One region of the Rhizobium sp. BK379 genome, then DNA from elsewhere that is predicted to be linked to it. Evidence: riboswitches for the same ligand, from Rfam matches in the RefSeq annotation. Region 1 holds a riboswitch; each other region holds the start of a gene.
What was found. Region 1 has a riboswitch for cobalamin ahead of bluB (5,6-dimethylbenzimidazole synthase). Riboswitches for the same ligand answer to the same signal wherever they lie in the genome.
Positions count from the first base shown of each region.

Region 1 (7,912 bases):
AACGTCGACCGACATGTCCCAGCCGATGCAGCCGTCGGTGATCGACTGGCCGTAGACGAGCGGCTTGCCGGGAACGAGGTCCTGACGGCCGGCGACGAGATTGCTCTCGATCATCATGCCCTTGATGTGATCGTTGCCGGCGACGATCTGGCCGGCGACGTCGTGGACGACCTTCGGCTGGTTCATCGGATCCTTGCCGCTGTTGGCGTGGCTGGCATCGATCAGCATGCGCGGGTCGACACCGAGCTTGGTTGCCTCGGCGATGACGGCCTGGACGTCGGCTGCCTCATAGTTCGGGCGCTTGCCGCCGCGCAGGATGATGTGGCAGTCCTCGTTGCCGCGGGTGGAGGCGATCGCTGCCTGTCCATCCTTGGTGACAGCCGGGAAATGGTGCGGCTGGGAAGCCGCCATGATCGCGTCGAGCGCGACACGCGCGCTGCCGTCCGTGCCGTTCTTGAAGCCGATCGGGCAGGAGAGACCCGAGGCGAGCTGACGGTGGATCTGGCTTTCGGTCGTACGCGCGCCGATGGCGCCGTAGCTGACGAGATCGGCGATGTATTGCGGCGTGATCGTATCGAGGAATTCGCAGCCGGCCGGCAGGCCCATGGCGTTGATGTCGAGCAGCAGGCGGCGGGCGAGGCGCAGACCTTCCTCGATACGGTAGCTGCCGTCGAGATGCGGATCGTTCATCAACCCCTTCCAGCCGACGGTGGTGCGGGGCTTTTCGAAATAGACGCGCATGACGATTTCGAGATCGCCGGAGAGGCGTCGTCGCTGCTCAACGAGGCGGGAGGCGTATTCGCGGGCGGCTGCCGGATCATGGATCGAGCAGGGACCGATGATGACCAGCTGGCGGTCGTCCTTGCCCGTCAGGATATTATGGATCGTGTCGCGCGTGCCGGTCACGGTCTCGGTCACCGCTCGGTCACGCGGGATTTCCTTGATAATATCGGCAGGTTTGGTCAGCGGGGTGATCTCGACGATGCGCAGATCATCAATAGTGTCAGTCACGGTATGCTCTCCTGTTTGGTCATACCGTGGCGGAACAAAAAAGCCGCCAGGTTGACTAGCGGCTGTTCGGGTGTGTCGTCGCGTTAGTTTCGGTTACGCACAGACCCGCATCCGCTGGAAGCAGCGGTACGAATAAAATCGCGATGCGTAAACGGACGAAATCGACATGCCGCCTATGTAGACATGCGAATTGGAATTGTCACGTGGATTCTGTGAGGAAAAATGACAGGCCTGTGAAGTTTTATCGGCTTTCGGCCATTGCCTCTCTCTGGGCATCTTCCGGCGCAGCCGCTTCGGCATGTCCATGCTTGGCGCGGCGTGTCGTCATGTCATCGCCGGCATTGGCGGGCAGGCGCAGGAAAGTGATGCAGGCGAGCGAGGAAATCCCTGCCACGATAAAGAAGGCGATATGGAAATCGGTGACCGTGAGTTGGCCGCCGTGGAAGCTCGCGGACACTTCCAGGATCGTCCCTGCGACTGCAACACCCATGGCCATGGAGATGCGCTGCGCCACGGCATTGATGGCCGTCGCCTGGCTGCTGTCGGCCTCGTCGACATCCCCGAAGGCCATGGCGTTAACACCTGAGAAGGCCATGGAGCGCAGCAGTCCGCCGACGAGAAGAGAGCCCATGATGAGATAGATCGGCGTTTCAGCAGTGAAGAGGCCGTTCACGCCGAGGAAGATTGCGGCAAGGAAGGTAGTGAGGGCGATGACGTTGCGGAAGCCGAAGGCGTTATAGGTGCGGGTTGCAGCGAATTTCGAGCCCATGGAGCCGAGTGCGCTGACGAAGGTGACAGAGCCAGACTGCAGCGGTGTTAGACCGAAACCGAGCTGCAGCATCAGCGGCATGAGGAAGGGCAGCGCGCCGAGCCCCATGCGGAAATTCGAGGCGCCGAGGATCGCCGCCCGAAACATCGGGTAGCGGAACATTTTCGGATCAAGCAGCGGATGCGGCGTGCGCCTGGCATGGACGAAATACAGGATGCCGGAGAGGACGCCGACCGCGACGGTGACATAGCCGTAAATGACGGGAACGGCCGGCAGGCTGATGACGGATATGCCGAAGACGAAACCGGCAAAGCCGATCCCGGACAGGAAGAAACCCGGAAAATCCATCGGCTTCGGGCTGCGTGGCTCAATTGCCGGCAGGAAGCGGGTGACCAGCGCAATGCCGATAATGCCGATCGGCACATTGATCCAGAAAATCCAGTGCCAACTCAAATAGGTCGTCAGGAAGCCGCCGATCGGCGGGCCCATGATCGGGCCGATCAGCGCCGGAATGGTGAGCCAGGCCATGGCATTCACCAGCTGGTGACGTGGTGTGCCGCGCACCAGCAGCAATCGCCCGACCGGTGTCATCATCGAGCCGCCGGCGCCCTGGATGAGGCGGGAAATGACGAAGGCGGCGATGGAATTGGAAAAGGCGCAGGCGATCGAACCGGCCATGAAAACGAAGATTGCCAGACGGAAAATGTTGCGCGCGCCGAAGCGATCCGACATCCAGCCGCTGATCGGAATGAAGATCGCAAGCGCCACAAGGTAGCTGGTTACCGCAAGCTTCAGCGCGATCGGCGAAGTGCCGATATCGGCCGCTATAGCCGGCAGGCTGGTGGCGATCACGGTCGAATCCATCTGTTCCATGAACAGGGCGACCGCAAGTATCATCGGCGTTAGGCGGGACACGGGCAACCGGGATGCAAGGAGAAGGGATTCGGCGCCAGTGGCGCCGCTCGGATCAGGGTCTCGTTCTAGGCCAGCATTTTCAACCTGTCCACGAAATGAATGTCGCATGTGGCTTGCGGCCATGCCCTTTCCGCGCCATAGATCGCCTGTCAGGTGCCCGCTGTCACCAGCGGGAGAATCGGGAATCCGGTGAAAGACCGGGACGTGCCCAACGCTGTAAGGCCGACGCTCGCCGTTCAAACTACGCCACTGGCTTTTCGGCCGGGAAGGCAGCGGCCAAGCGGAGGACGCCGAGTCAGAAGACCGGCCTGGCAAGATAGACCCAACCCGCGCGGACGGCGGGCGGTTGCGTTGTTGGGGATTTGACGATGCGACCCATTGATGATGCCGTTTGTCCGGCATCCAGCTTTTCTGCGGCCGAACGCGAGGCCGTCTATCACGCGATCATGACGCGGCGTGACGTGCGCAGCCAGTTCCTGCCCGATCCCTTGCCGGATGATCTGGTGACGCGGCTTTTGACCGCCGCGCACCACGCGCCTTCGGTCGGCTTCATGCAGCCGTGGAATTTCATTCTGGTGAAAAGTGCCGAGGTGAGGGCGCGCGTGCGCGATGCGTTCCTCGGGGCGAATGAGGAAGCGGCCCGCATGTTCACCGGCGAGCGGCAGGAAAAGTATCGTTCGCTGAAGCTTGAAGGCATTGTCCAGGCGCCGCTCGGCATCTGCGTGACCTGCGATCCCACCCGCAGCGGCAGCGTTGTGCTGGGACGCACGCATAATCCGCGCATGGACAGCTATTCCACCGTCTGCGCCATCCAGAACCTGTGGCTCGCGGCCCGTGCCGAAGGCGTCGGCATCGGCTGGGTCAGCATCTTTCGCGAGGGCGACCTCAAGGAGATACTTGGCATTCCCGATCATATCGAAGTCGTCGCCTGGCTCTGCGCCGGCTTCGTCGACCGGCTCTACGATGAACCGGAACTGGCGGTCAAAGGCTGGCGGCAGCGGGTGGCGCTGGAAGAACTGGTCTTCCATGACGGCTGGGGGCAGGTGGAAGGCGAGGCCGCGCCGGTCTGAGCCGGCGCGGGTGTGCTTCACTCGGCCGGCTGGGTGCTGCAATCCTTGGCGCAGGCCGGTGTCCTCCAATGGCCAAAGGTGAGGAAGCTCGCAGCAGCGAGAAGCCAGACGCCGATCGCTCCATAGAGCATGACACCGCCGAAGCCTGCGACCAGCGCATCATGGACCGTCTCGGCCGGAATATCAGGCAGGGCGGCGATGCTGCCGGCGGAGATCCGTTCGGCAAGCAGGCGCAGGTCGCCGGCATCCATCGAGTTCGGCAAGACGTTCTTCAGATGGGAGAGCACGCCGCTGAACAGGATGAAGCCCATGACCGCGATGTTGATCGCGAGCGAGATCATCCGGGCGCTCATGTCGATGCCGGAGGCCATGCCGGCGCGGTCGCTGGATACCGCACCGGTTGTCGTGTTGGTGACCGGGGTATTGGTGAAGCCAAGCCCGATGCCGGCAAGCAGCGCGCCGGGCAGCATCGTCAGCCAGCTTGGCGCAGCGGCGGCACTGCCTGACTTCATCAGCAGGAAGCCCAGCCCGATCGTGAAAAGGCCGCCGGGAATGATGATGCCCGGCCGATAGCGCAGCATAAGCCGCTCGGCAAGCGGCGGCACGACCAGCGTCGGCAGCGTATAGGCCAGCAAGGCGATGCCGGCGGCCACACTGCCGTAACCGAGGCCGGCTTCATACCAGATCGGCAAATAGATCATGAAAGGCCAGAAGCTGATGTTCATGGCGGCCGAACCGACAATGGCGCCCGAGAAGGTGCGGATGCGGAACACCGAGGCATCGAACATCGGTCGCGGGTTCAGCTTTTCGGCAACGACGAAGGCGACGAGGCTTGCGGCGCCAAGTCCTATAATGCCAAGCGCAGCCGGGCTCGCAAAACCGAGAGCAGGCCCCTGGGTGATGAAGAAGGCAAGGCAGAAGACCGCCAGCGAAAGGGTGGCGATGCCGGCGATATCGAGCCGTCCGGCCGCGGGATCACGCGATTCCTGAATTCCCGTCAGCGCGAGAGCGATTGTCACGCCCGCCAGCACGGCATGGATGAGGAATACCCATTGCCAGCCGGCCACCGCCACGATGCCGACGCCGACGATCGGGCCAAAGCCCAGGCCGATGCCAAAAATGATGCCCCACCAGCCGAAGGCGATGCTGCGGGCGCGGCCCTCGCGAAATTGATGGGAGAGCACGGCTACCTGGCAGATCAGCATGAAGCCGCCGCTCATTCCCTGCAGAAAACGAGCAACGATCAGCAGCGAAACATCCTGCGCGAGTCCGGCAATCAGCGAGGTGAGGCCGAAGACGGCAATGCCGATCAGGAAGACGCGCTTGCGGCCGTAGCGGTCGGCCAATGTGCCTGCGGCCATCAGCACCGTCGTAACGGCGATCGTATAGGCGTTCATGATCCATTGCAGGGCACTGAAATCGGCGTGAAGCACTTTTTCCAAAGTGGGCAGGATTGCCGGCACGCTCGATATTTCGAGGCCGAACATCAGCGAGGAGAGACAGGCAGCCAGCAGGGCAATGATGCCCCGCGCACGAGGGGATGAATGGGAATCAGGGGGCATGTTTTGGCCTTTCGACGTTGAGGCGCACAACGTGACATCCGCTGTGGTCCATTTGCGTCAGCATAGGCGGGACTTGATCATTACAAAATTGGATGATTACATATTTCAGACACAACAAATTCGAATGATTGGTTTCAACCATGCTCGATGTCGATTCCGTTCAGGCCTTCGTGGCGATCGCCGACAACAAGAGTTTCACCCGCGCTGCGAACGAACTCGGCAGCACGCAAGGAGCGATCAGCGTCAAATTGAAGCGGCTGGAGGAGCGGCTCGGCCACCGGCTGATCGAACGCACGCCCCGGCTGGTGCGGCTTTCGGCGCAGGGGGCAGTGTTTCTACAGGCCGCACGGGAATTCCTCGAGGCCCATGACAGGGCCGTTGCGGCGCTCTCCTCGTCGCGCCGCCACTTCACGATCGGCATTGCCGCGCATGTAGCAGGGCCGGAGGTTCCGACACTGCTTGCACGCCTCAACGCCCATGATCCGGGTCTGACGATCGAAGTGCGGATCGATAATTCCTGCACCCTGCTTGCGGCTTTCGATCGCGGCGAACTGGATGCGGCGATCATCCGCCGGGACGAAGATCGGCGCGACGGCGAGGTTCTGGGGCCTGAGCATTTCGGCTGGTTCGCCACGCCGCAATTCGAGTATCGCCGCGGCGAGCCGTTGCGTCTTGCAGCACTCTCGCCGACATGCGGAGTGCGGGCTGTCTGCACCCGCGCGCTCGATGTGGCGGGCATTCCCTGGACCGGAGTGTTCCTCGGCGGCGGCTCTTCGGCTGTGACCGCAGCCGTTTCGGCCGGGCTTGCCGTTTCAACCTTCTCCTATCGCCTGGCCCCCGTCGGCACTGTCGAAGTCAGCGAGCGTTTCGGCCTGCCGCCATTGCCGTCTTCGGAGATCGTGCTGCATTCGACGCTGACGGACGCCAAATCGCGCGCGGCACTACGCACGCTGGCAGCCGCCTTCAGAGAGCATCGCGTGTCCAGCTGATAGCGCGGTTTCTATTGCACCGAGATCGTGATTATTGCTGCTGTTGGGGCTGCGGGCCCGATGCCGCGGGATTGGCGAGATCGATCTTGCCCTGATCGCCGGCGAGGAATTGCGGGCCGACCTGGCGCACCTTGTTGCTCGCGGGATTATAGGGACGATCCGGTACTTGCGCCTGCGGGGCAGGCGGGGCGCTCGCCGCTTTCGGGGCTTCGGTGTGGATCGTGGTGATGGAGCTTTTCGGCTCAGGCGCCGGAGCAGAGGCCGTCTGGCTCTTGCGCATTTCCTCGTAATAGGCACTGAGATTGCACGAGCAGGCGGATTTTTCGCCAGGCGCGCGGGTCTTGTAGGCGAACGCGTTCTTCATCGCGCCATAGGGCGCGCCTGTCGCCGTCGAGATCATGTTCGAGGCTTCGGTGCTGGAAATATCCCGGTAATAGAGTTCCGTCTCCACACCGGGGCACATTTTCGAGCACGTTGCGGCATCGCGGCCGAAATCGACCGAAGTGGTATTGTTGCTGATCGGGAAGAAGCCGCCATCGCAGGTGCGCACGCAGATGGTGCTGACGGGCGAAAGCATTTCGGCCCGCGGCAGGCCGTAACGCTCACCGCCGCCGAGTGGAATGAAGGTATCGCCGCGCATTGCCTGCTCCTCGATGGAAGGAGCGGGTGCATAAGCGTCACCTTGCGCGGATTCTGTAAAGCTGTCGCTGTTGCAGCCATTGTCTTCGAGGGCCGCCATCAGGCCTTCGCGGGCCGGATCGGCGCCGGACTGGCGCAATTCGCTACGGCGGTCCTGCAGATAGCGGATATTGTCGACCATCTTTGCTTGCGCCTGCTCGAGCTCCTCGCAAAATCCCGCATTCTCACCGCCGAGGACGACCATGCTGCCGGAGGTGCAGCCATATCGGCGCAGATCGCCGCGCACCTTGCGCAGTTCCAGATTCTGTTCGGCAAGCGCGCCTGCATATTGGCGCATCTCGGGACCATTATTGCCGAAAGTTTGCGGCAGATCGGCCAGGCGTCCGCGCAGATCTTCGCAGATCGCGTTGGTCTCAGCTGCTGCCGGAACCGCGAATGCCAGAAAGAAAACAAGATACAGGTTTCGGCGCTTCACGACGTCGTCCCGGAATGAGAAAAGCATCTATCGGTGAATTGCGGCTTCAATCCACCGCGCTTTGTCTTAACGTATTTCCCTTAATAAGCTCGCAGTAATTCCTAGCGCATTTTTGCAATCTTATCCAGCAAGCCTAATGCTTGCATACCTTCGCTCCTGCAATCACGCGGGGAGTCTATTGATCTCTAGACAGCTGATATGACAGGCATTTCCGACGAAACTCACCTCACCGAGGCGACAGCAGGAATACCGGAAACCGGGCACGGCCTGCACCTCTTCGTGGACGGTTGTTTTGAGCCTCGCTCGGGGCACGGCGGGTGGGCCTTCATCGCCTATCGCGATGGGGTGGAAATAGGCACCGGTTTCGGGGGCGTGGAGAATGGCGCCAACAACACGATGGAACTGACCGCGTTGCTTGAGGCGACAATCTGGGTCAGCCGCGCGGTACCCGGCGAAGCCGCGATCATCTGGTCCGATTCCGT
Region 1 covers NZ_JACIAD010000001.1:519,126-527,037, reverse strand. The annotation lists gene FHT93_RS02690 (3-deoxy-7-phosphoheptulonate synthase) at 1-1,011, opposite strand, end outside; gene FHT93_RS02685 (DHA2 family efflux MFS transporter permease subunit) at 1,253-2,677, opposite strand; cobalamin riboswitch at 2,830-3,022, shown strand; gene bluB (5,6-dimethylbenzimidazole synthase) at 3,064-3,765, shown strand; gene FHT93_RS02675 (MFS transporter) at 3,783-5,327, opposite strand; gene FHT93_RS02670 (LysR family transcriptional regulator) at 5,468-6,316, shown strand; gene FHT93_RS02665 (DUF2865 domain-containing protein) at 6,348-7,430, opposite strand; gene FHT93_RS02660 (ribonuclease H) at 7,629-7,912, shown strand, end outside.

Region 2 (7,912 bases), on a different contig from region 1:
CCCTTCACTAGCCCGCTGCTGCACGAGGAGCGCAAGGGCAATTTCGCCTGTGCGGGCTGTGATCAGGAAGCCTTTTCATCGACTACGAAATTCGACAGCGGCACAGGCTGGCCGAGTTTCTGGGCGCCGCTCAATGACAAGGTCGTCGGCACGACGCGCGATACATCCTTCGGCATGGTGCGCGATGCCGTCCATTGCGGACGCTGCGGCGGGCATCTTGGCCACGTCTTTAACGACGGGCCGAAGCCGACCGGCTTGCGCTACTGCTTGAACGGCGTGGCCATGACATTCCACCCGGCTTCTGCCTGATCGACGGGACACTCTGATGCTTCTCTTCGTCCTTGCCTATCTCGGTGGGGTGCTGACGATCGTCAGCCCCTGCATCCTGCCAGTGCTGCCGTTCGTTTTCGCCCGTGCCGGCCAACCTTTCCTGCGCAGCACATTGCCGATGCTGGTCGGCATGGCGGCGACATTCGCTGGAGTTGCGACATTGGCGGCCGTCGGCGGTGGATGGGCGGTGCAGGCCAATGAATATGGCCGCTATGCCGCCATCATGCTGCTCGCGATTTTCGGCGTTATCCTGCTGTTCCCGGCGCTGTCAGATTATTTGACGCGGCCGCTCGTTTCGCTCGGTGCGCGTCTGTCGCAGTCTGCCGATCAAAACACACGCAGTGGCGGCTCGGCCGTTGCCGCTTCGCTGTTGCTCGGCGTCGCGACCGGGCTGCTTTGGGCACCCTGCGCCGGGCCGGTTCTAGGCCTCATACTAACGGGTGCGGCGCTGCAGGGCGCGAATGTCGGAACGACGCTTTTGTTGCTTGCCTATGCGCTGGGGGCTGCGACCTCGCTTGCACTGGCACTCCTCATTGGCGGCAAGGTCTATCAGGCGATGAAGCGTTCGCTTGGCGTCGGCGAATGGCTGCGGCGTGGCGTGGGTGTTGCGGTTCTCACGGCTGTCGTGGCGATTGCACTCGGCCTTGATACCGGCTTCCTGACGCAGGCTTCGCTTGCCAGCACCAACGCCCTGGAGCAGGGTCTAGTCGACAAGTTCCATCAGCAACAGACGGCTGACAATGCCGGTGGCTCGATGAAGTCGGTGGTAATGCCGGCTGGTGGCGGGGGCTCGATGTCGATGACCGCCAACAACCAGATGATGATGACCGGCAATCCCGCCACGATGAGCGGTAACACCATGATGATGGCGATGAAGCCAAAGGGTGCTGCCGAACAGCTGCCGGTCGAAGGTCAGATGCCGCCGCTCGATGGCGCGGTGCAATGGCTGAATTCCACGCCGCTGACGGTGGAGCAGCTGAAGGGAAAGGTCGTGCTCGTCGATTTCTGGACCTATTCCTGTATCAACTGCCTGCGCGCCATCCCCTATGTCAAAGCCTGGGCGGAGAAGTACAAAGACCAGGGCCTCGTCGTCATCGGCGTGCATTCGCCGGAATTCGCCTTCGAGAAGAACGTCGACAATGCGAAGAAGGCGATCTCCGATCTCGGCATCACCTATCCTGTTGCTGTCGATAACAACTATGCGATCTGGCGGGCCTTCGACAACGAATATTGGCCGGCGCATTATTTCATCGATGCGAAAGGGCAGGTCCGCCACCATCATTTCGGCGAGGGCGATTACGACCAGTCCGAACGGATAATCCAGCAATTGCTGACCGAAGCCGGCAAGACCGGCGTTTCCAGTGATATCGTGAATGTGAAGGCGACCGGTGCCGAAGCCGCTTCCGATGCTGCCAATGTGCAATCGCCGGAAACCTATGTCGGCTATCAGCGCTCGGAAAACTTCGTCGACGACAAGGGCACGGTCAACGATGCCGCTCATGACTATGTCGCCGCGACGCCCAAACTCAACGAATGGGGTCTGACCGGCAACTGGACCGTCGGGTCCGAACAGGCAACGTTGAATGCTGCCGACGGCACTATCTATTACCGCTTCCATGCCCGCGACCTGCATCTGGTTCTCGGTCCAAGTGCTGCGGATGGCAAGCCGGTGCGCTTCAAGGTGACGGTCGATGGCAAGGCGCCCAGCGATGATCACGGCGCGGACACGGATGCCGACGGCAATGGCACGGTAACGGGGCAGCGCCTCTATCAGCTGGTGCGCGAAGCCGGACCGGTCGGCGACCACACGTTCGAGATCCATTTCCTCGATCCCGGCGTGCAGGCTTTCGCCTTCACTTTCGGCTGAGCCAGCCCTCGATGCCTTTCGCTGCGGCTCGGGCCGTGGCGAAACAGGCGGTCAACAGATAGCCACCTGTCGGTGCCTCCCAATCCAGCATCTCTCCGGCCGCAAACGTGCCGGGGAGATGTTTCAACATGTAGGTTTCGTCGACCTCGCTGAAGGCGATGCCGCCGGCAGATGATATGGCCTCGGCGATGGGGCGTTGGCGCAGCAATGGGATAGCCAGAGACTTGATGGCGGCAGCGAGTTTGTGCGGATCGTTGCGATCTGTCTCCGGCACCAGTTCACGCAGAAGTGCCGCCTTCACACCATCTAGGCCGGCACCTTTGCGCAGGCGATTGGAAAAGCTCATCTTGGCATCCTGCCGGGTCAGATCGCGTGACAGGCGATCTGCGGTGCGGCCCGGGGCAAGGTCAATTGTCAGTTTTGCCTCATCATGCGACAGCAGGTCGTCACGCAAAGCGGCTGAATGCGCGTAGATGAGGCTGCCTTCGATACCGTGCTTGCTGATGACGAATTCGCCCGGAAATGTCCCGGCGCGTGATGTTGCCGTCACGGATTTCAGCGGCTCTCCGGCGAAGCGATCGCGGAAGATCTCGCTCCAGGCGACATCGAAGCCGCAATTGGCCGGTTGAAACGGTGCGATCGCCACCCCGCGCTCGGAGAGCAATGACACCCAGCCGGCATCGGAGCCGAGGCGCGGATAGCTGGCGCCGCCGAGTGCGAGCAGGGTTGCATCGCAGGATATGGTCTTATGGCCGTCAGGCGTTTCGAAAACATGGCCGTCTTCTGTGAACCCGATCCAGCGATGGCGGGTGAAGAAGCTGACGCCGCGGGCTTCCAGTCGGGCGAGCCAGGCGCGCAGCAGCGGCGAGGCCTTCATCACGTTGGGGAAGACGCGGCCGGACGAGCCTACGAAGGTCTCGGTGCCGAGGCCCGCTGCCCAGGCGCGGATATCGGCTGGGGTGAAGGCGTCTAGGGCTGCGCGCAGGCGGGGATTGGCGTTGCCGAAGCGGGTGGCGAAGCGCTCGTAGTCTTCGGAATGGGTGACGTTAAGTCCGGATTTGCCAGCGAGCAGGAACTTGCGGGCAAAGGTCGGCATCGCATCATAGACGGAAACGGCATGGCCGCTTGCCGACAGCACTTCGGCTGCCGAAAGGCCGGAGGGGCCGCCGCCGATGATCGCGATTTTCTTCTGTTTCATTGCGCCTTCTTGGCGTGGGCAGTCGGTGAGCGCAAGTCTCAGTGATGTGGATGCACGCACTTGCCGTGATCGGCCAGCACCTCGATGACCCGGCACTGGTCGACGCGACCATGGCCGCAGCCCTCGACCATCTGTTCGAGCTCGGCCTTCAGGGCATTGAGGCTGCGGATGCGCTGCTCGACCTCGATGAGGCGGGCCTTGGCGATGGCATCGGCGGAAGCGCAGGGCTGATGCGGGTCGTCCTGAAGCTGCAAGAGAGTGCGGATCGCCTCGATCTCGAAGCCGAGCTCGCGGGCATGGCGGATGAAGGCGAGGCGGTTGAGGTCCGATGGTTCGTAGGAGCGCTGATTGCCTTCGCTACGACTTGGCGCAGATAGCAGACCGATGCCCTCATAATAGCGGATCGTCGGCACTTTGACGCCGCTTTGGCGGGCGGCTTCACCGATGGTGATCTTTTTCATATTTTCCTCTTGCACCTCTAGTCGCTAGAGGATGTAGGAACGATACTGCCTACAAGCAAGGATCGAAATCATGAGCGAAGCAGCACAGGCACGGTACCGGGTTGGCGGCATGGATTGCGCCGCCTGCGCAACAAAGATCGATACGGCCGTCAGGCGTGTGCCCGGCGTCGAAGACGTCTCCGTATCGGTGACGGCGGGCACGATGACGGTGCGCCACGATGGCAGCAGCGATCTCAAGGCGATCGAAAAAAAGGTGACCGGCCTCGGCTATTCGGTTGCTCCGCTCACGGGCAAGGCTCCTGTCCGGGAAAGCAAGACCGATCATGATCATGCGCATCACGACCACGATCATGACCACGGGCATGATCATGATCACCATGGTCATGAGCATGATGATCACGACCACGAAGGTCACGACCACGATCATGCTGGTCATGATCACGCCGATCACGGGCATTCGCATGGCGCCGAGGAAGTCGAGGGGTTGCACGGCCATGATCATGGGCCGATGATCGGTCCCTGGTGGCAGAGCAAGAAGGGCCGATTGACGATCCTTTCCGGACTTGCACTCGTCGTTGCCTATGTCGTGGGCCACCTGGTGCCTTCGATTGCTCCGTATGCTTTCATCATCGCCATGCTGGTGGGGCTGGTGCCGATCGCGCGCCGCGCGGTCATGGCCGCTCTTTCCGGCACGCCCTTTTCCATCGAAATGCTGATGACGATTGCCGCTGTTGGCGCGGTCATCATCAATGCCGGTGAAGAGGCAGCGACGGTCGTGTTCCTGTTCCTCGTCGGCGAATTGCTGGAAGGGGTTGCTGCCGGCAAGGCGCGCGCCAGCATCCAGTCGCTGACGACGCTGGTGCCGAAGAACGCACTGCTCGAGGCGGATGGCGAAGTGAAGGAAGTGCCGGCCGAGACGCTTGCGGTCGGTTCCGTTATTCTCGTGCGGCCGGGAGACCGGATTTCCGCCGACGGCACCATTCTGTCCGGTGAAAGCGCGATAGACGAGGCGCCGGTGACCGGCGAAAGCACGCCGGTGCGCAAGGGTGCTGGCGAGCCGGTTTTTGCCGGCACGGTGAATGGTGACGCCGCATTGCGTATTCGCGTCACGGCCGCCGCCGAAGACAATACGATTGCCCGCGTCGTCAAGCTGGTGGAGGAAGCCCAGGAATCGAAGGCGCCGACGGAGCGTTTCATCGACCGTTTCTCCCGCTACTATACGCCTGGTGTCGTCGTCGTGGCGGCCCTGGTCGCCGTTCTGCAGCCGCTGCTGATGGGCGGAGCATGGGGCGAATGGATCTACAAGGGACTCGCGATCCTTTTGATCGGCTGCCCCTGCGCGCTGGTCATTTCCACGCCGGCAGCGATTGCCGCCTCGCTTTCTGCGGGCGCGCGCCGCGGTCTGCTGATGAAGGGCGGGGCGGTTCTGGAATCGCTCGGCAAGGTGACGGCCGTTGCCTTCGACAAGACAGGCACGCTGACCGAAGGCAAGCCGCAGGTCACGGATATCATCGCCTATGGGCGCTCGGAGGCTGAAGTGCTTTCGCGTGCTGCGGTTCTAGAGCAGGGCTCCAGCCATCCGCTGGCGCTGGCGATCCTCAACCGTGCCAAGGCCGATGCCGTGCCCGTGCCGCCGGCTTTCGAAGTGGAAGCATTGCCCGGCAAGGGCATGACCGGGAAGGTGGGTGGGGAGATGCTCGATCTGCTGTCGCCGCCGGCCGCGCGCGAGCGCGGGGCGCTGAATGCCGAACAGGATGAACGGGTCGCGGCGCTGAATGGCGCGGGCAAGAGCGTCTCGGTCCTGCTCATCAATGGTGTCGCCGCCGGTCTCATCGGCATGCGCGACGAGCCACGCGACGACGCCAAGAGCGGGCTTGCGACGCTGAAGGCGGCAGGCGTGCGCGCCATCATGTTGACCGGCGACAACAAGCGCACGGCAGCAGCCGTTGCCGGTGACCTCGGCATCGACTGGCGCGGCGAGCTGCTGCCGCAGGACAAGCAGCGCATTGTTGGCGAATTGAAGAAGGAAGGATTGTTCGTTGCCAAGGTCGGTGACGGCATCAATGATGCGCCGGCGCTTGCTGCAGCCGATGTCGGCATCGCCATGGGCGGCGGCACCGACGTCGCGCTGGAAACGGCGGATGCGGCGGTACTGCATGGGCGTGTCGGCGACGTTGCCCGCATGATCGACCTTTCGAAGCGGACGATGCGCAATATCTTCCAGAACATCACCATCGCGCTCGGGCTGAAGGCCGTGTTCCTGGTCACCACTATCGTCGGCATTACCGGCCTGTGGCCGGCGATCCTCGCGGATACTGGTGCGACCGTGCTGGTGACGATGAATGCACTTCGCCTTCTTCGCATAAAGATATAAAGATTTCTTTATGTCATCTTGACGATCCGGTGCGACAGGTGCATGCTTGTCGCATCGTGGTTCTCTGGATCTGACGATCCTGAGCTAAGAGGGAATTCGGTGAGGCTAACGCCAAGACCGAAGCTGCCCCCGCAACTGTAAGCGGATAGACACCGTCCTTCGACGTCACTGGGAAGACGCCTGGGAAGACTGGACGGTGTTGAAGACCCGCAAGCCAGGAGACCTGCCGCGATAGATAACGTCCACGGGCGGGGTGTCCCGGTGTGCCGCTTTGCGCGAGACGGCACGTCTGTAGCCACACCTCGTCGATGCGTTGCGCCTGAGCCTTGCCCATAACCTTCGGGGTAAGGAAATGACCATCAAGACTGCAAATCTCGGCTTTCCTAGGATCGGAAAGCATCGCGAACTCAAATTCGCACTGGAAAGCTATTGGGCCGACAGGTCCGATGCCGGCGTGCTTCTCGATGTCGGCAAGCGGCTGCGGGCGCAAAACTGGGCCCTGCAGAAAGAGAAGGGGATCGATATTATCCCCTCCAATGATTTTTCATTCTATGACCATGTGCTCGATACGACTGTCATGGTCGGCGCCATACCTTCGGCCTATGGCTGGAAGGGCGGGCCTGTTGCACTCGATACCTATTTCGCGATGGCGCGCGGCTCGACCGGCGAAGAGGCGCATGCCGATTGCGGCCACCAGCATCACCACGGTCATGGCGTGCCAGCGCTAGAAATGACCAAGTGGTTCGACACAAACTACCACTACATGGTGCCGGAACTCGGTCCCGATCAATTCTTCGCGCTGACCGCAAACAGGCCACTCGATGCCTTCATCGAGGCGAAGACGCTCGGAATCCACACACGGCCAGTCATCCTCGGCCCTGTCACCTTCCTGAAACTCGCCAAGGGAACCGAGGAAGGTTTTGCACCGATCAGCCTGCTTGAACGCCTGTTACCTGTTTATGCGAGGGTGCTTGCGGAACTGAGCGCTGCCGGTGCCGACTGGGTGCAGATCGACGAACCGTGCCTGGTGCTGGATCTCTCAGGAGAAGAGCAGGCAGCATTGAAGCATGCCTATCGTGCGCTGCACGAGCTGGTACCGAACCTGAAGATCATGCTCGCCACCTATTTCGGCAATATAGGCGATAACCTGCCGACGGCGCTCGCATTGCCGGTTTCCGGCCTGCATGTCGATCTCGTTCGTGCTCCGCAGCAGATCGATGCCCTTCTCAAGACGTCCCCCGATTTGACGCTGTCGCTCGGCATCATCGACGGACGCAATATCTGGAGGGCGGACCTTGCCGTGATCCTGAAAAAGATCGAGCCACTGGTTCAGCGCTTCGGCGCGGAAGGACTGCAGATCGCGCCGTCCTGCTCGCTGCTGCATGTGCCGATCGACCTGGATCTGGAAACCGGACTGGATGAGGAACTGACGTCGTGGCTCGCTTTCGCCACCCAGAAACTCGATGAACTCTCTGCCCTCGGCAGTTCCGGCGGGGCTTATCAAGTAATTGCTGCAGCCTCTCAGGCCGTTGCCTCTCGAGCGGCTTCTCCACGTGTGCATGATCTCAAAGTCAGGCAGCGGGTCGCGGCAATCGATGAGACGATGATGACGCGGAGCAGCGGTTTTGTCGAGCGGACCAGCCTGCAGGAGCGCAAGCTTCTCCTGCCGCTCTTCCCGACAA
Region 2 covers NZ_JACIAD010000008.1:395,744-403,655, reverse strand. The annotation lists gene msrB (peptide-methionine (R)-S-oxide reductase MsrB) at 1-309, shown strand, start outside; gene FHT93_RS30005 (cytochrome c biogenesis protein DipZ) at 326-2,197, shown strand; gene FHT93_RS30000 (TIGR03862 family flavoprotein) at 2,184-3,395, opposite strand; gene FHT93_RS29995 (helix-turn-helix domain-containing protein) at 3,434-3,856, opposite strand; gene FHT93_RS29990 (heavy metal translocating P-type ATPase) at 3,927-6,230, shown strand; cobalamin riboswitch at 6,271-6,476, shown strand; gene metE (5-methyltetrahydropteroyltriglutamate--homocysteine S-methyltransferase) at 6,583-7,912, shown strand, end outside.
Region 2: another riboswitch for cobalamin. It lies ahead of metE (5-methyltetrahydropteroyltriglutamate--homocysteine S-methyltransferase); the one in region 1 lies ahead of bluB (5,6-dimethylbenzimidazole synthase).

Region 3 (7,912 bases), on a different contig from region 1:
AACGCAGCGACGTCAAGCCCTTCCTCGACTCCCGAGAAAAATATGATTAACTCACAGCACCATTGTTTTTATTATACTTTTTTCCAATGCCTAACAAATTGTAAAAATTTAAATCGTTTGCATTGATCGATTGCATGCCGGTTTCATCGTGTTATGGTAGCCGCGATCCAGCACGGAATGTCCTCAGTGACCGAATCGTCCCAACTGCAACGCGGTGAAAATCCGGATGGCGCGCAAAAGCGCGGCAAGCCGACCTTGCGTACCATCGCAACATTGACCGGTCTCGCGGTAACGACAGTTTCGCGCGCACTAAGCGACGCTCCGCAAATATCGGTCGAGACCCGCGAACGCGTTCATCGCATTGCCCGCGAGATCGGTTACCTGCCGGACCGGGCTGCCCAACGCCTGAAGACGGGCCGCACAAACGTCATCAGCATCCTTCTCGATCCGCATCAGGAAGTCGTCGGCTTCGGCACCGCCATCATGTACGGCATCGCCAAGGTGTTGAAGGAGACATCCTATCACCTCGTCGTCGCCCCGAACTTCCTGTCGACGACGGATCTCGAAGCGGCGGAATATATCGTCCGCAACAATTTCGCCGATGGCCTGATCTTCACACGGACGGAACCCTTCGATGCGAGGGTGCGGATGCTGCAGGAGGTCGGCTTCCCATTCGTGTCTCACGGGCGCACGGAGTTTTCGACACCGCATGCCTATGTCGATTACGACAATTATGCTTTCGCCTACGAAGCCACCCGGCGCCTGATCGCCAAGGGCAGGAAGAAGGTTGCAGTCGTCATGCCGCCGAAGCGGCTGACTTTCAGCCAGCATATCCTTCATGGCTTCATGACCGCTGTGCGCGAGGCTGGCGTGGCCTACGAGATACCGGAAGCCGTTACGCTCGATTCACCGGCCAATGAAATTAGAGATTTCTTCCGCGCGCGCGCCACCGCACCCGATGTTCCCGATGGCTTCGTCTGTCCGGGTGAGGTTTCTGCGCTCGCGCTCGTCAGCGCAATGGGTGATGCGGGCAGTATTCTGGCCGAGGACTATGACATCGTCGCCAAGGAGACGTCGCATCTCCTCACGCATCTGCAGCCGAAGATCGAGACCATATACGAGGATCTGGTCGAGGCGGGCGAACATCTCGGCCAGATGCTTCTTCAGCGCATCGGCAATCCGGCAGCAGAGAGCCAGAGCCTGCTCCTGCCGCCGCAGATCAATTTTCCGGTAGCCTAAGCTGCGTCACGACCGGCTGTCGGCTTTTCGCGGAAAGCGAAGACTTCGACCGGCTCCCCAAGCCCGCGCAGAGGAAAAGTGCCGAGATTGTCCATCTCTTCCGTGCAGGTCGCCATCTCAACGAAAGCGCGAGACAACAGTACCGGCCGCCTGACTTCCTTGGTCAAGGTTTCAAGCCGCGAAGCGACGTTGACTGCCGGGCCGATGACCGTGAAATCCAGCCGCCGGCGCGAACCGATATTACCATACATAACGTCGCCGACGTGGACGCCGACACCATAGCGCAGTGGATCACGTCCCAGACGCTGATGTTGCTCATTCACTTTCGCCATCGCCTCCTGCCCTTCACGAATCGCCGTCAGCAGGTCTTCGCAGGCAGAAGGCTTCGACAGCGGGAAGATGGCGAGCAGTCCATCGCCCATGAACTTCAGGATTTCGCCGCCGTGCCGTTCGATCGGATCGGACATGGCATCGAAATAGTCATTGAGCAACTGGATGACGTCGTCGCGCGGCCAGAGATCGGAGATCGCAGTGAAATCGCGCAGGTCGCAGATCATGATCGCCGCACCGACGGTCGTGCCGCTGCCTCGGGTGATGACGCCGGAGAGAATCTGTTCGCTCGCATGCGGCCCGACATAGGTCTGCAGCAGCGTGCGCGCCATGATGTTCTTGAGCCTGATCTCGCTGACGAGAGTAAGAGCCGGCAGCAGATCGCGCAGGAAATCCACGTGTTCGCCGGTAAAACCGCCCGGCCTATTGGTGGAGAACGTAACGACGTGACGCTTGTCGAACGTATGATCGATCGGCCAGGCGATATATTCGGAATAGCCGTCGTCGCGCAGTTCCTGGTAGAAGGGATAATCGTCGCCCTCCCACAAATCCTCCAGGTTCTTCCGCACCTCGTTGGCGCCGTTATGAATCTCGTTGACCGGGCTGTTGAGGAATTGCGGCGTGGTTTCCACCCCGTAGGCAAAGGTGTTGATCTTCGCCTCTTCCATGCCTTCCACCCACAGGATGCGGGCGCCGATCCATTGCGGATGGTTGGTGCGGAAATGCAGGCTGGAGCGGTTCACCGGCACGCCAGCTGCCAGCAGCCGCTTGCACATCTCCACCAGGATATTGTCGATGAAACGCTCGCCGCGGGTCTCATTGATCAGCCAATCGAGAATTCGGCGCCTGCGGATTGGCCAGACACCTTCGGCATCTTCACTTGCCGGATCAGTCGCTTCGAAAGAGGGCCTCATGAAAAACTCCCGCTACGCCACATTCAACGAACACATCGGGCTGAATGTGGGCGATAGCGGGCCGAATGATAAGAGGCTTCGTAAAGATAAACCTCAGAAATCCCAGTCTTCGTCCTCGGTCGCCACCGCCTTGCCGATGACATAGGAGGAGCCGGAACCCGAGAAAAAGTCGTGGTTCTCGTCGGCATTCGGCGAAAGCGCAGACAGGATTGCCGGATTGACCTTGCAGGCTTCGGCCGGAAACAGCGCTTCGTACCCGAGGTTCATCAACGCCTTGTTGGCGTTGTAATGCAGGAACTTCTTGACGTCCTCCGTCAGCCCAACGCCATCATAGAGCGCTTCGGTATATCTAGCCTCGTTGTCGTAGAGTTCGAGGAGCAGATCGAAGGCGAAGTCCTTGATCTCCTGCCGGCGCTCTTCTGAGAGTTTTTCCAGTCCGCGCTGGAACTTGTAGCCTATATAATAGCCATGCACGGCCTCGTCTCTGATAATGAGGCGGATCATGTCGGCGGTGTTGGTCAGCTTGGCGCGGCTTGACCAGTACATCGGCAGATAGAAGCCGGAATAGAAGAGGAAGCTCTCGAGGAAGACACTTGCGACCTTCTTCTTCAAGGGATCGCCGGACGCATAGTGCTCCATGATCAGCGCCGACTTCTTCTGCAGGAACTCATTCTCTTCCGACCAGCGATAGGCATCGTCGACATCGGGCGTGAGGCAGAGCGTGGAGAAGATCGAGGAATAGGAGCGCGCATGCACCGCTTCCATGAAGGAGATGTTGGAAAGCACTGCCTCCTCATGCGGGGTGACCGCATCCGCCATCAGCTTCACGGAGCCGACACCGTTCTGGATCGTGTCGAGCAGCGTCAGCCCGGTGAAGACGCGGATCGTCAGCTGCTGCTCGGCCGTCGTCAGCGTGGCCCAGGAGGGAATGTCGTTCGACAGCGGCACCTTTTCCGGCAGCCAGAAATTGCCGGTCAGACGGTTCCAGACCTCGAGATCCTTGTCGTCCTCGATGCGGTTCCAGTTGATGGCGCGCACGCGGCTGACCGGCTTGACTTGCATGTTCATGGTTTTCTCCGGTCGGTTATAGCGTGCAGGAGACGCAGCCCTGCACCTCGGTGCCGGACAGCGCCATCTGGCGAAGGCGGATGTAATAGATTGTCTTGATGCCCTTCTTCCAGGCATGGATCTGGGCGCGGTTGATGTCGCGCGTCGTTGCAGTGTCGCGGAAGAACAGCGTCAGCGACAGGCCCTGGTCGACATGCTGGGTGGCAGCCGCATAAGTATCAATGATCTTTTCCGCGCCGATCTCGTACGCATCCTCGTAATAATCGAGATTGTCGTTGGTCATGAACGGTGCGGGATAATAGACGCGGCCGATCTTGCCTTCCTTGCGGATCTCGATCTTCGAGACGATCGGATGGATCGATGAGGTCGAGTGGTTGATGTAGGAGATCGAGCCCGTCGGCGGCACCGCCTGCAGGTTCTGGTTATAGAGGCCGGAAGCCATGACGGCCTTCTTCAGCTCCAGCCAGTCTTCCTGCGTTGGAATATGAATGCCGGCATCGTCGAACAGCGCCTGCACCTTCTCGGTCGCCGGCTTCCACTCCTGCCCGGTGTATTTGTCGAAATAGTCACCTGAGGCATATTTCGAATTCTCGAAGCCCTTGAAACTTGCGCCATGCTCGACCGCCAGGCGGTTGGATGCACGCAGAGCGTGATAGGTCACCGTGTAGAAGTAGATATTGGTGAAATCGACGCCTTCTTCCGAACCGTAATGGATGCGCTCGCGGGCAAGATAGCCATGCAGGTTCATCTGTCCCAAGCCGATCGCATGGCTGTCGTCATTGCCCTTCTCGATCGAAGGCACCGAGGAGATATGGCTCATGTCGGAAACGGCCGTCAGCGCGCGGATCGAGGTTTCGATCGTCTTGCCGAAATCGGATGAATCCATCGCCATGGCGATATTCAGCGAGCCGAGATTGCAGGAAATATCCTTGCCCATCGTCTTGTAGGAAAGGTCGTCGTTGAACTCGCTCGCTTCACTGACCTGCAGGATTTCCGAGCAGAGGTTGCTCATGCTGATGCGGCCGGCGATCGGGTTCGCCCGGTTCACCGTGTCTTCGAACATGATGTAGGGATAGCCGCTCTCGAACTGTATTTCGGCGATCACCTGGAAGAATTCGCGGGCCTTGATCTTCTTCTTGGTGATACGGGCATCCGCCACCATCTCGCGATACTTTTCCGTCACCGATATCTCGGTGAAGGGCACGCCATAGACCCGCTCCACGTCATAGGGCGAGAAGAGGTACATATCCTCATTATTCTTGGCGAGCTCGAAGGTGATGTCAGGCACGACGACGCCGAGCGATAGCGTCTTGATGCGGATCTTCTCGTCGGCATTTTCGCGCTTGGTATCGAGGAAGCGCATGATATCGGGGTGATGCGCATTGAGATAGACGGCACCTGCCCCCTGCCGTGCACCAAGCTGGTTGGCGTAGGAGAACGAGTCTTCCAGCAGCTTCATGACGGGAATGATGCCGGAAGACTGGTTTTCGATCTGCTTGATCGGCGCACCGGCCTCGCGGATGTTCGTCAAGGACAGCGCAACGCCTCCGCCGCGCTTGGACAGCTGCAGCGCCGAATTGATGGAGCGGCCGATCGATTCCATATTGTCTTCGACACGCAGCAGGAAGCAGGAGACGAGTTCGCCGCGCTGCTTCTTGCCGGCATTGAGGAAGGTCGGCGTTGCCGGCTGGAAACGGCCGGAGATGATCTCTTCCATCAGATCGCGGGCAAGCTGTTCATTGCCTCTGGCAAGCGCGAGCGCCACCATGCAGATACGGTCTTCATAGCGCTCCAGGTAGCGCTTTCCGTCGAAGGTCTTCAGTGTGTAGCTGGTGTAATATTTGAAGGCGCCGAGGAAGGTTGGGAACCGGAACTTCTTGGCATAGGCTTCGTCGAACAGGTCGCGGACGAAGTTGAAGGAATACTGGTCGAGCACTTCCTGCTCGTAATAGCCTTCAGTTACCAGATAATCGAGCTTCTCCCTGAGATTATGGAAGAACCCCGTGTTCTGGTTCACATGCTGCAGGAAATATTGCTTGGCCGCCATGCGGTCCTTGTCGAGCTGGATCTTGCCCTCATCGTCATAGAGGTTCAGCATCGCGTTCAGCGCGTGATAATCCAGCGCTTCCACGGCCTTGAGCGGCTTGACGCCCGCATCCCGCGTCAGATTTGTCCCCGTGTCCAAAATCGTCCCATCCCGTCTTTGACATTGGCGACATCCTCGGCAGTCCCCAGGAGCTCGAACCGGTAGAGGTAAGGCACCTGGCATTTTTGCGAGATCACGTCGCCGGCAAGCCCGTAGGTCTCGCCGAAATTGCTGTTGCCCGCAGCAATGACGCCGCGGATGTTGGAGCGGTTTTCCGCATCGTTGAGGAAACGGATCACCTGCTTGGGCACGGCCCCTTTTCCGCCATCGCCACAATAGGTGGGCGAGATCAGCACATAGGGTTCGCGAATGTGGATGTCTTCAGCTCCGACGGGAATGCGCGCCGCGCGCAGTCCCAGCCTCTCGACGAAACGATAGGTATTCTCGGACCGGCTGGAATAATAGACGATCAGGCCCACCGCTTTTCTCCGATCAGGAGAGCGCGCTGATCATATCGGGACGGAAGCCCGCCCAGTGATTCTCGCCGGCAACGACGACCGGAACCTGCATGTAGCCCATGCCGCGCACGCGATCGAGCGCGTCGGCATCCTCGGAGATATCGATGATCTGGTAGTCGACGCCCAGACGGTCGAGGGCGCGGTAGGTAGCGGTGCACTGTACGCAGGCAGGCTTGCTGTAAACGGTAACGCTCATCATGTTCCTCGTGATGTCAATGGATTCCAGACGCAAAACTAGGATCGGGCGCCTTGCGGCGTCCGAGGCAATGCTTGGTATTGATCTGACAAAGTTGGCGCTTTACACGCCGAACACTCTCCCCCGCACGATCTGCGCGGGCGGCGGTTTTAATGCTTTCAAAATGACTTCAACCCCGAAGTGTTCAGCGGACATTCGGGGGCAGCGCAACAGGGGCGGATTTGACCCGCCTGCGTATACGCGACCTTCCGGACACCCCGCCCGTGGATACCTCGTTCAAGGCAGGTCTCCTGGCTCGCGGGTCGAAGCACCCTGCCCCCAGCCTTCCCAAAGCTTCATGCCTCAGTGACCTGAAATCGGACAGTTGCTCGCCGCTTACAGTTGCGGGGGCAGCTCCGGCTTTGTCTCGCCGTCATGGCGAAACGCACCGTATTCCCATCTTAGCCCCCGACCCTCACGAATCGAAGGAACCTTGAACACTAGATATAGTACTCGAATCCCGGTTTGCGTCAACGGATGGTTTGTGCATCGCGTTACGGCATGTTTGAAATCGCTGCATTCCTGTGAAAAACGTGGTTAATGAATGGTTAACGAAAGCAGCCTGTAGAGAAGGCCGCGTCGGAAAGAGCCGGCCTATAGCCGGCTCTCCAGGAATCGATTAGGCGCTCAGGCGCGTGTCGGCGCTGCGGCAATACGCAACTGCCGAGCGGCGGCAACCATGTTGACCAGCGCCGGACGAACCTCTTCCCACTTGCGTGTCTTCAATCCGCAATCTGGATTGATCCATAGCTGTCCGTCCGTCAGACGCTTCCGCGCCAGCGTCAGGAGCTCCGTCATCTCGGCGACCTCGGGAACGCGGGGCGAATGGATGTCGTAGACGCCGGGGCCAATCTCGTTCGGATATTTGTAGCTGCGGAAAGCCTCCAGCAGTTCCATCTTCGATCGTGACGTCTCGATCGAGATCACATCGGCATCCATCGCGGCGATGGCATCGATGATCTGGTTGAACTCCGAATAGCACATATGCGTATGGATCTGCGTCTCGTCGGAAACAGCGGATGCGCAGAGGCGAAAACTCTCGACCGCCCAGTCGAGATAGGTCTTCCAGTCGGCCTGGCGCAATGGCAGACCCTCACGGAGAGCGGCCTCGTCGATCTGGATCATCGCAGCACCCGCCTTTTCGAGATCGAGCACTTCGTCGCGGATCGCCAGAGCGATCTGCCGGCTGACATCGGCGCGAGAAAGATCATCACGCACGAAGGACCAGTTGAGGATCGTCACCGGACCGGTCAGCATTCCCTTGACTGGCTTGTCCGTCAGCGACTGCGCGTAGCGCCACCACTCGACTGTCATCGGCTTTGGCCGAGAGACGTCGCCGAAGATGATAGGCGGGCGGACATAGCGCGAACCGTAGCTCTGCACCCAGGCATGCTGCGTAAAGGCGAAACCGGAAAGCTGCTCACCGAAATACTGCACCATGTCGTTGCGCTCGAATTCCCCGTGGACGAGCACGTCGAGGCCGATTTCCTCCTGCCAGCGGATCGCCGCTTCGGTCTCCTTT
Region 3 covers NZ_JACIAD010000008.1:387,732-395,643, forward strand. The annotation lists gene FHT93_RS29955 (substrate-binding domain-containing protein) at 187-1,239, shown strand; gene FHT93_RS29960 (adenylate/guanylate cyclase domain-containing protein) at 1,236-2,483, opposite strand; gene nrdF (class 1b ribonucleoside-diphosphate reductase subunit beta) at 2,577-3,551, opposite strand; gene nrdE (class 1b ribonucleoside-diphosphate reductase subunit alpha) at 3,568-5,736, opposite strand; gene nrdI (class Ib ribonucleoside-diphosphate reductase assembly flavoprotein NrdI) at 5,715-6,116, opposite strand; gene nrdH (glutaredoxin-like protein NrdH) at 6,130-6,351, opposite strand; cobalamin riboswitch at 6,614-6,841, opposite strand; gene metE (5-methyltetrahydropteroyltriglutamate--homocysteine S-methyltransferase) at 7,018-7,912, opposite strand, start outside.
Region 3: another riboswitch for cobalamin. It lies ahead of nrdH (glutaredoxin-like protein NrdH); the one in region 1 lies ahead of bluB (5,6-dimethylbenzimidazole synthase).

Region 4 (7,912 bases), 850 kb from region 1:
TTCGTCAATGGCCATGTGCTGACCGTGGACGGCGGCATGACTGTCAGGATGTAAGCGGAGACGGGCGTCTCCCGCCGCTCCTCAAAGGGCGGAGGTCCGCTCGGGAAGCGGTTCTTCCGGTGCTGTTGACGAGGTCCGGGCGAGGACATTGCCGATATCGGTGAGGAAGGTCAGCAGCAGATTGAACTCGGCCTCGCTGTATGTCTCCAGCAGTGCGGCCATCGCCTCGCCATGCTCCTCGTAGAGCGAGCTGGCGCGTGCCGAGGCCTCGGGACAGGCAACCAGGACAAGGCGGCGCTTGTCCGTCTCATCCCGTTGCCTGACGACGAAACCGGTGGCCTCCAGCTTGTCGATCAATCCGCTGACCGTTCCGACCTTCAACCCGACCTCGCGCGACAGGGCCGTCATCGACAGCGGACCGAGCTGCTCCAGCAGCCTGAAGCACTTGAATTCGGTGCCGGTCAGACCAACTTTCTCGGCCATCTTCTGATGGAACAGCACGAGCCTGGCTGAAAACAGCTGGACCGTCGGGATGTAGCGCGCGAGGCGGCCGGTTGACTTTTGCGGCAAAACGTTTAGATCTCCGAACTAATAATTGTTTCGATATTCTAAGGAACTGTCGGCGTCATGTCGATACTCTCGCATGGCTGCCCGGTCCTTGTCGGAGGCAGCGATCGATGAGCGCTTATTTCATTCTCGAAATCCATCCCGATATCGAAGATCAGACGATCGATGATTATCTCGCATGCATATCGCCCGACGTGACGTTCCATGGAGGCAATGTGCGATCCTGTGGCGGCGCGGTCCATCCGGTTCAGGGAGAACGGCAGATGAACAGGCTGATCATCATCGAATTCCGCACTGCATCGGTTGCCCGTGAATGGCATGACGAGGTGAAGCAGGCGATTGATGATGCCAGGTATCACTCTCTCCGTGCCTGCCCGGCGGTTGTCGTCGCCGGGCGCGATGGCTAGGAACCCCGGCTGGCGCGACGATTGCCGGATTTTGTGGTGGCGCGGTCCGGCCTTGCCGCCCATTCGCCGGATTTCCCGATCATAGAACGGTTTCAACCATCTGGAGATTCCGAAATTAACGATCATATTCAGTGGCTTATAGAGCAGGGAATCGCGAGCGACAATATTGGCGACCTCGTTGGAGGCCTGTGCGACCGGCTGGTCGCTGACGGGTTTCCGATCTGGCGGGCCAGTATCATGATGCCATCTCTTCATCCGATGTACCGCGGTATCTCCGCCAATTTCGTGCGAGGCGGGGTAACGACACTGGAAAACTCCGAGCATGGCGGCGTGGACGAGCGCAACTTCGAGAAAACGCCGACATTTCATCTGCTGAGCCGCGGTGAGAGAGCGGGGCGCTGGAATTTAGCCAAGGGAGAGGGTCTGGAGTACCCGCGGCTCAAGGAATTCGCCCTTGCCGGAGCGACCGATCACGTGGTCAGCATTTTCGAGTTTCCGAAGGAGGTCGCGTTGCGCGGCTTCAGCCTCGCGCTGACCAGCGACGCATCGGGTGGATTTTCCGACGAGCAACTGAGGACGGTCGCAGAGCTTATTCCGGCTCTGGGGCTCGCCTGCTACCGCATGGCCGCATCGAAAACCGCTGCCGATATTCTGGCCGTCTACACGGGCGCCAGGACAAGCGCACGCATCCTTGCGGGCGAGGCTCAGAGAGGCAAGGGCGGATCCATCAGTGCTGCGGTCCTGCTTGCAGATCTCAGGAATTTCACGGCATTGACCGACGTTTATGAGCCGGGCGAAATCGCCGGGTTTCTGGATGCGCATTTCGAGCTGATCGGCAGGCATGTCGAGGAAAATTCCGGGGAGATCCTCAAGTTCATGGGCGACAGCGTGCTGGCGATCTTTCCGACCGGCAGCGAAGAGGGGGATGATCCCGAAAAGGCTTGCCGCGCAGCACTCGCCTCGGCCCGGAACATGCTGAAGGCCAACGAGGCGCTGAACCTAGAGCGGGCAGACAGGGGTGGCCCCGACATCGGCGTCGACGTCGTCCTGCATCTCGGAGAAGTGTTTTACGGAAATATCGGCGCCCGCGGCAGGCTCGACTTCACCGTGATCGGCAGGGCCGTCAACGAGGCCTCGCGGATCGAGAAACTCTGCGGCGAACTTGGCCAGCCGCTTCTGATGTCGGAAAGCTTCGCGGCTGCCTGCGGTGTCGCCTGCGAACGCCTGGGATCGTTCGAGTTGCGCGGCGTTTCGAGGAAGGCCGACGTGTTCAAGCTTGCGGATCCGATTGTGGTAAAGGCTCGAAAATCGGCGGCAAAAACCTCAGATCTCGCCTGACACCTCGCGGCGCCGGCGGTCGAGTTCTTCGCTGTAGCGGCGCAGCGTGTGGCTTTCGCTGAGCTGGCCGATCACCTTGCGCTCGATGAGGTTGTTGACGACTGCGAGCGCTTCGCTTTCCGTCTTGTCGAAGATCGCGGCCGCCTGTTTGGCATTCATCTGCGGCTGCAGGAAATCGTTTTTGTAGCGGATGAAATCGCCGAGATTCTGGGCTTCGTCCTGCGCGCTGGTGGGGTTTGCGTAGATTTCCGGCACGAGCACGAGGCCGGCATATTTGTCGCCCTCATCGACGAGGATGACACGCTGCGTCGAGCCGATGGGGAAGGCCTCCTTGAACGCGTCCAGCGTTATCCCGAGTTTTGCGGTCTTCACGTCCGAACGCATCAGCTTGTCGACGGTGAGATTGCGGATCCAGCCGACATCATGGGCGCTGCGGATGCTTTCGCCGCGCAAGTGAAAGCGCCATGTGGCGAAGGAGTAGCCGAAGGTCGTGCGCACGACGAGCGAGGAGGTGATGACGGCTGCGAGCACCAGTGCGGTGATCGGAAAGTCGCCGGTGATCTCCAGCGCCAGGAAGGTCATGGTCAGCGGCCCGCCGATGACGGCGACGGCGAGCGAGCTCATGCCGACCACGGCATAGATCACGGGCGTCAGCGTCGCATCGGCGAAATAGGGGGCGGAATAGGCAAAGAGCTTGCCGAGCAGCGCGCCCATGAAAAGCGAGGCGAAGAACAGGCCGCCCCTGAAGCCGGAGCCGATGGAGACGGCGGATGCCACCGACTTCAGAAGGAAGAGACCGATCAGCGCGGGGATCGTGATCTCGTGGGAGAGGTTCAGATGCAGCGCGCCGTGGCCAGCGGCCAGCACCTGTGGCGATACCAGCGCCAGCAGGCCGACGACGATGCCGCCGAGCGCCGGGCGGAAGGGCAGTGCGATGGCGCTCTTGCGCGCCAATTCCTCTACGAAGGAGACGCCCTGCATGATGAGGATGCCGACGCCGGCGCAGAAGGCGCCGAGCGCAATGGCCGGCACGTAGTCGGCCGGCTGGACAGCGCCGAAACTGCCGACATCGATGATGAAATCGCTGCCGGCAAGAAGGCGCGCAACAAGAGTTGCGACAAGTGCTGAGACCACGACAGGCGTCAGCGACATAATGGTGTAGGTGCCGATGATCAGCTCGAAGGCGTAGAAGGCGCCGGTCAGCGGTGCATTGAAGGCGGCGGCGATGGCACCGGCTGCGCCGCAGCCGACGAGCACACGCAGGTCCGCGCGGCGCAGCTGCAGCTTCAGGCCGAATTTCGAGGCGATGCCGGCCGCAAGCTGCGTATAACCGGCTTCCAGGCCGACGGATGCGCCGAAGCCATTGGAAACGAGGTTCTGGATCGCGACAAGGATGCTGTCCGTCAGCGACAGGCGGCCGCCATGCAGCGCATTGGCCTCGATCGGGTCGACCATCGGCTTTTTGCGCCATTTGGCGAGAATGAAGAGCAAGAGCCCGAGAAGCATGCCGCCGGCTACCGGGGCCGTCATCAGCAAAAACTTGCTGTCGATCTGCGAGGCGCTGAGCCTCGTCGTGCCGTCTATGCCGAAGATCAGGCTGTGCATCTCTTCCGAGGCATAGCTCATGGCTGAGACCGCAAGCCCCGATACGATGCCGACAAGCGCGCCGGCAAAGACCATGCCCATTTCGCTGTGGCGAATAAGCGCGCGCAGGCGCCCCGGATCGAAGGCGGTGCCTAGAGGGCCGAGGCGGCGAATGTGCATTCGGGAGAGCATCATGGAGAAATTAGGCGGCAAGAATAGGGGTCAAGGGCGGAGCCGGCATCCGCATGAGCGGCAATTGCGGCAAAAAACCGGCCGGGCCGTAAAGTTTTTGTGACGTAAGCCTTTGATTAAAGACGATAATATCCGTAGTGTAAGTCGAGATGAACATGAGCGGGACGCTGCGCGGCAATTGACATGGGAGTTGCACGCGCCTAACCATGAATCCACATAATGGATGGTTCCGGATCGGCAAACGCCTTCCGGATTAAAAGGGAATGTGACGGGGCGGACCCAAGCCGGGCGCCTTCATCACAGCCGACCCCGCGACTGTAGAGCAGTCAGGGTCTTCCATCCGGCATTTGGATTGCGGCGCCGACGGTCTTGCATTCTGCAAGCGGGCAAGGCGGACAAGTGCCGGAAAAGCCACTGGAAATGCATCGTGATCAGCCGGGGCAGGACGCCTCTAATTCTACGAATCGTCCGCCTTTTCACGAGATGCAGCCGGGAAGGCGAGGCAGATCCGCTGGCACGATAAGGGGCGACCGAGGGGTCGCCCCTGTCGCGGCCGATAACTGCGAGCCAGGAGACCTGCTATCCGTGCCGGGCATAATGCCCAATTTGGGCGCTTTGCCCGCTGCCAGCACGGAGGTTGTCTTGGCTGAAGGATGTTATTCAGCGCTGCCTCTGGTGGTGCGATATGGGCGCGGTGTTCCGCCGCCCCTCTGTGATGAGCTTCCGGCGCAGGCCGTTTTCTCTTCCCTGCTTCCTGTGCTTGTCACAGGAAACCAGCCACGGCGCGTCTGTGCCGTGAATGAATCAACGTTATCGCGGAATGAGTCTCTCCTGCCCAAGGACTTGGGCAGGCTGGATTCCTGCGACAAGCACAGGAATGAGGGGCGTGGCGAAGGCCGTGCCCATCCTCTACGGACGGTGTTGTCATGACCGCCACCTTCATCCTCGGCGGCGCTCGCTCCGGCAAATCCGGCTTCGCCGAAAATCTCATCACCACGAGCGGTCTCGAGCGCCACTACATCGCCACCGGCCGCGCCTGGGACGACGAGATGCAGGCGCGCATCGACCAGCACAGGGCCGACCGCGGCCCCTCCTGGACCACGCATGAGGAACCGCTCGATCTCACCGAGCGCCTGACCGCCATCGACGCGGAGGGCAGGGCCATCCTCGTCGATTGTCTGACGCTGTGGCTCACCAATCTGATGATGGAGGGGCGCGATATCGCCGCCCAGTCTGCCGCCCTTGCCGCCTTTCTGCCTCATGCTAAGGCGCGGCTCGTCATCGTTTCCAATGAAGTCGGCCTCGGCATCGTGCCCGAGAACCGCATGGCGCGGGAATTTCGCGACCATGCAGGCCGGCTGCACCAGATGATCGCGGCTTCGGCCGCGGATGTTTATTTTATCGCAGCGGGTCTGCCGCTGAAAATGAAGGGTTAGTTCCATGCAGCAGAAAATCCCCGCAACCGTCATCACCGGCTTTCTCGGCGCCGGCAAGACGACGATGATCCGCAACCTGCTCACCAATGCCGGCGGCAAGAAGATCGCGCTCATCATCAACGAGTTCGGCGATCTCGGCGTCGATGGCGACGTGCTGAAGGGCTGCGGTGCGGAAAACTGCACCGAGGACGACATTATCGAGCTCACCAATGGCTGCATCTGCTGCACCGTTGCCGACGATTTCATTCCGACCATGACCAAGCTTCTGGAGCGCGAGCAGCGCCCTGACCATATCGTCATCGAGACCTCGGGCCTTGCATTGCCGCAGCCGCTCGTCGCCGCCTTCAACTGGCCGGATATCCGGAGCGAAGTGACGGTCGATGGCGTCATCACCGTGGTCGATAGTGCGGCCGTTGCTGCCGGTCGTTTTGCCGATGACCACGATGCCGTCGATGCGCGCCGTGTCGAGGATGAATCGCTCGATCATGAAAGCCCGATCGAGGAACTTTTCGAGGATCAGCTGACCTGCGCCGACCTGATCGTGCTCAACAAGACCGATTTGATCGACGCGGACGGGCTCGGCCGCGTGAAGAGCGAAGTCGCCTCGCGCATTGCCCGCAAGCCTGTCATGATCGAAGCGAAGAACGGCGAGGTGCCGGCAAGCGTGCTGCTCGGCCTCGGCATCGGCACGGAAGACGATATCGTCAACCGCAAGTCCCATCACGAGCTGGAGCATGAGGATGGCGAGCCGCACGACCATGACGAATTCGACAGTTTCGTCGTTGAACTCGGCGCTGTCTCGGATACGGCAGGTTTCGTCGAGAAGCTGAAGGGCATCATCGCCGAGCATGACGTGCTGCGCCTGAAAGGCTTCATCGATGTCTCCGGCAAGCCGATGCGCCTGCAGCTACAGGCCGTGGGTGCCCGCATCGACCAGTATTTCGACCGTGCCTGGGCGCCGGGTGAGGCCCGCAATACGCGCCTCGTCGTCATCGGTCTGCACGAGATGGATCAGGACGCGGTGCGCAAGGCGATCGAAGCGCTCGTCTGAGGACATAACGAATGCATCTGCTTCTCGCTCAACAGGGGACGATCAGCGACGGGGACGAGGCGATCGACCTCGGCCAGTCGCCGGGCGATATCCTGTTCCTGTCCGCTGCCGATACCGAGCTTGCGGCGATTGCCGCGGCCCATAGCGGCGGAGAAGGAGGCTATTCGCTGAGGCTTGCGAGCCTGATGAGCCTGAAGCACCCGATGTCGGTCGATACATACGTCGAACGGACGGCGCGGCATGCGAAGCTGATCATCGTACGGGCGCTCGGCGGGGCGAGCTATTTCCACTATGCGCTGGAGGCGCTGCATGCGGTCGCAGCGCGCAGCGGTGCGCTGATTGCGGTGCTGCCGGGGGATTCGAAGCCGGATGCCGGGCTGACGCCGTTTTCCAATGTGGCGCTGGATGATCTGAATGCGCTCTGGGCCTATCTGATCGAGGGCGGGGATGCCAATGCACGGGGCTTTCTCGCCTATGCGGCGGCGATGCTCTCGAGAGAGGAGAAGCCGGCGCCGGCTGTGCCGCTGATGAAGGCCGGGATCTGGTGGCCAGGGCGGGGGCTTGTTGGGGTCGAGGAGTGGCGGAAGCTCACCGGTTCTGTCTTCTCCCCAGTGGGGAGAAGACGCCCGGCAGGGCAGATGAGGGGGGCGAGCGACGGAGAGACCGAGCAACAGGAGCACGATTTCGAGGTTTGTGCGGTGGCCCCCTCATCCGACCCGTTGGGCCACCGACCGGGGTCGAGCCACGGGTCTCGACCCGTCCTCCGGACCCCCGCTGGGGAGAAGGGACAGGCAGCACCCGTCGTTGCCATCGCCTTCTACCGCGCACTCGTGCAGAGCGGCGAAACCCGCCCGGTCGAGGCACTGATCGAAACCCTGCAGGCGCAGGGTCTTCGCCCTTTGCCGGTCTTTGCCTACAGTCTCAAGGATCCCGTCTCCAAAGGCATCCTCGAAGCCATCTTCGCCGATCTCCAACCCGACGTGGTCATCAACACGACAGGCTTTGCCGTGTCCGCACCCGGTGCTGATCGCGAGCCGACGGTGCTGGAGGCCAACGACGCGATCGTGCTGCAGGCGATCTTTTCCGCCTCGTCGCGGGAGGCCTGGGCAGCCTCATCGCAAGGCTTGTCGGCCCGCGATCTCGGCATGAACGTCGCGCTGCCGGAGGTGGATGGCCGCGTGCTCTCGCGCGCCGTCTCCTTCAAGGCTGCCGCTCGCTACGATGCCGCGGTCGAGGCCAATATCGTTTCCAGCGAGCCGGATGCCGGACGCATGGCCTATGTCGCGGCCCTTGCCGCCAACTGGGCGCGGCTGCGGCAGCGGCCGGTTTCGGAGCGG
Region 4 covers NZ_JACIAD010000001.1:1,372,809-1,380,720, reverse strand. The annotation lists gene FHT93_RS07180 (SDR family oxidoreductase) at 1-54, shown strand, start outside; gene FHT93_RS07175 (MarR family transcriptional regulator) at 82-570, opposite strand; gene FHT93_RS07170 (DUF1330 domain-containing protein) at 678-974, shown strand; gene FHT93_RS07165 (adenylate/guanylate cyclase domain-containing protein) at 1,053-2,312, shown strand; gene FHT93_RS07160 (chloride channel protein) at 2,298-4,088, opposite strand; cobalamin riboswitch at 4,296-4,687, shown strand; gene cobU (bifunctional adenosylcobinamide kinase/adenosylcobinamide-phosphate guanylyltransferase) at 5,015-5,524, shown strand; gene cobW (cobalamin biosynthesis protein CobW) at 5,529-6,575, shown strand; gene cobN (cobaltochelatase subunit CobN) at 6,587-7,912, shown strand, end outside.
Region 4: another riboswitch for cobalamin. It lies ahead of cobU (bifunctional adenosylcobinamide kinase/adenosylcobinamide-phosphate guanylyltransferase); the one in region 1 lies ahead of bluB (5,6-dimethylbenzimidazole synthase).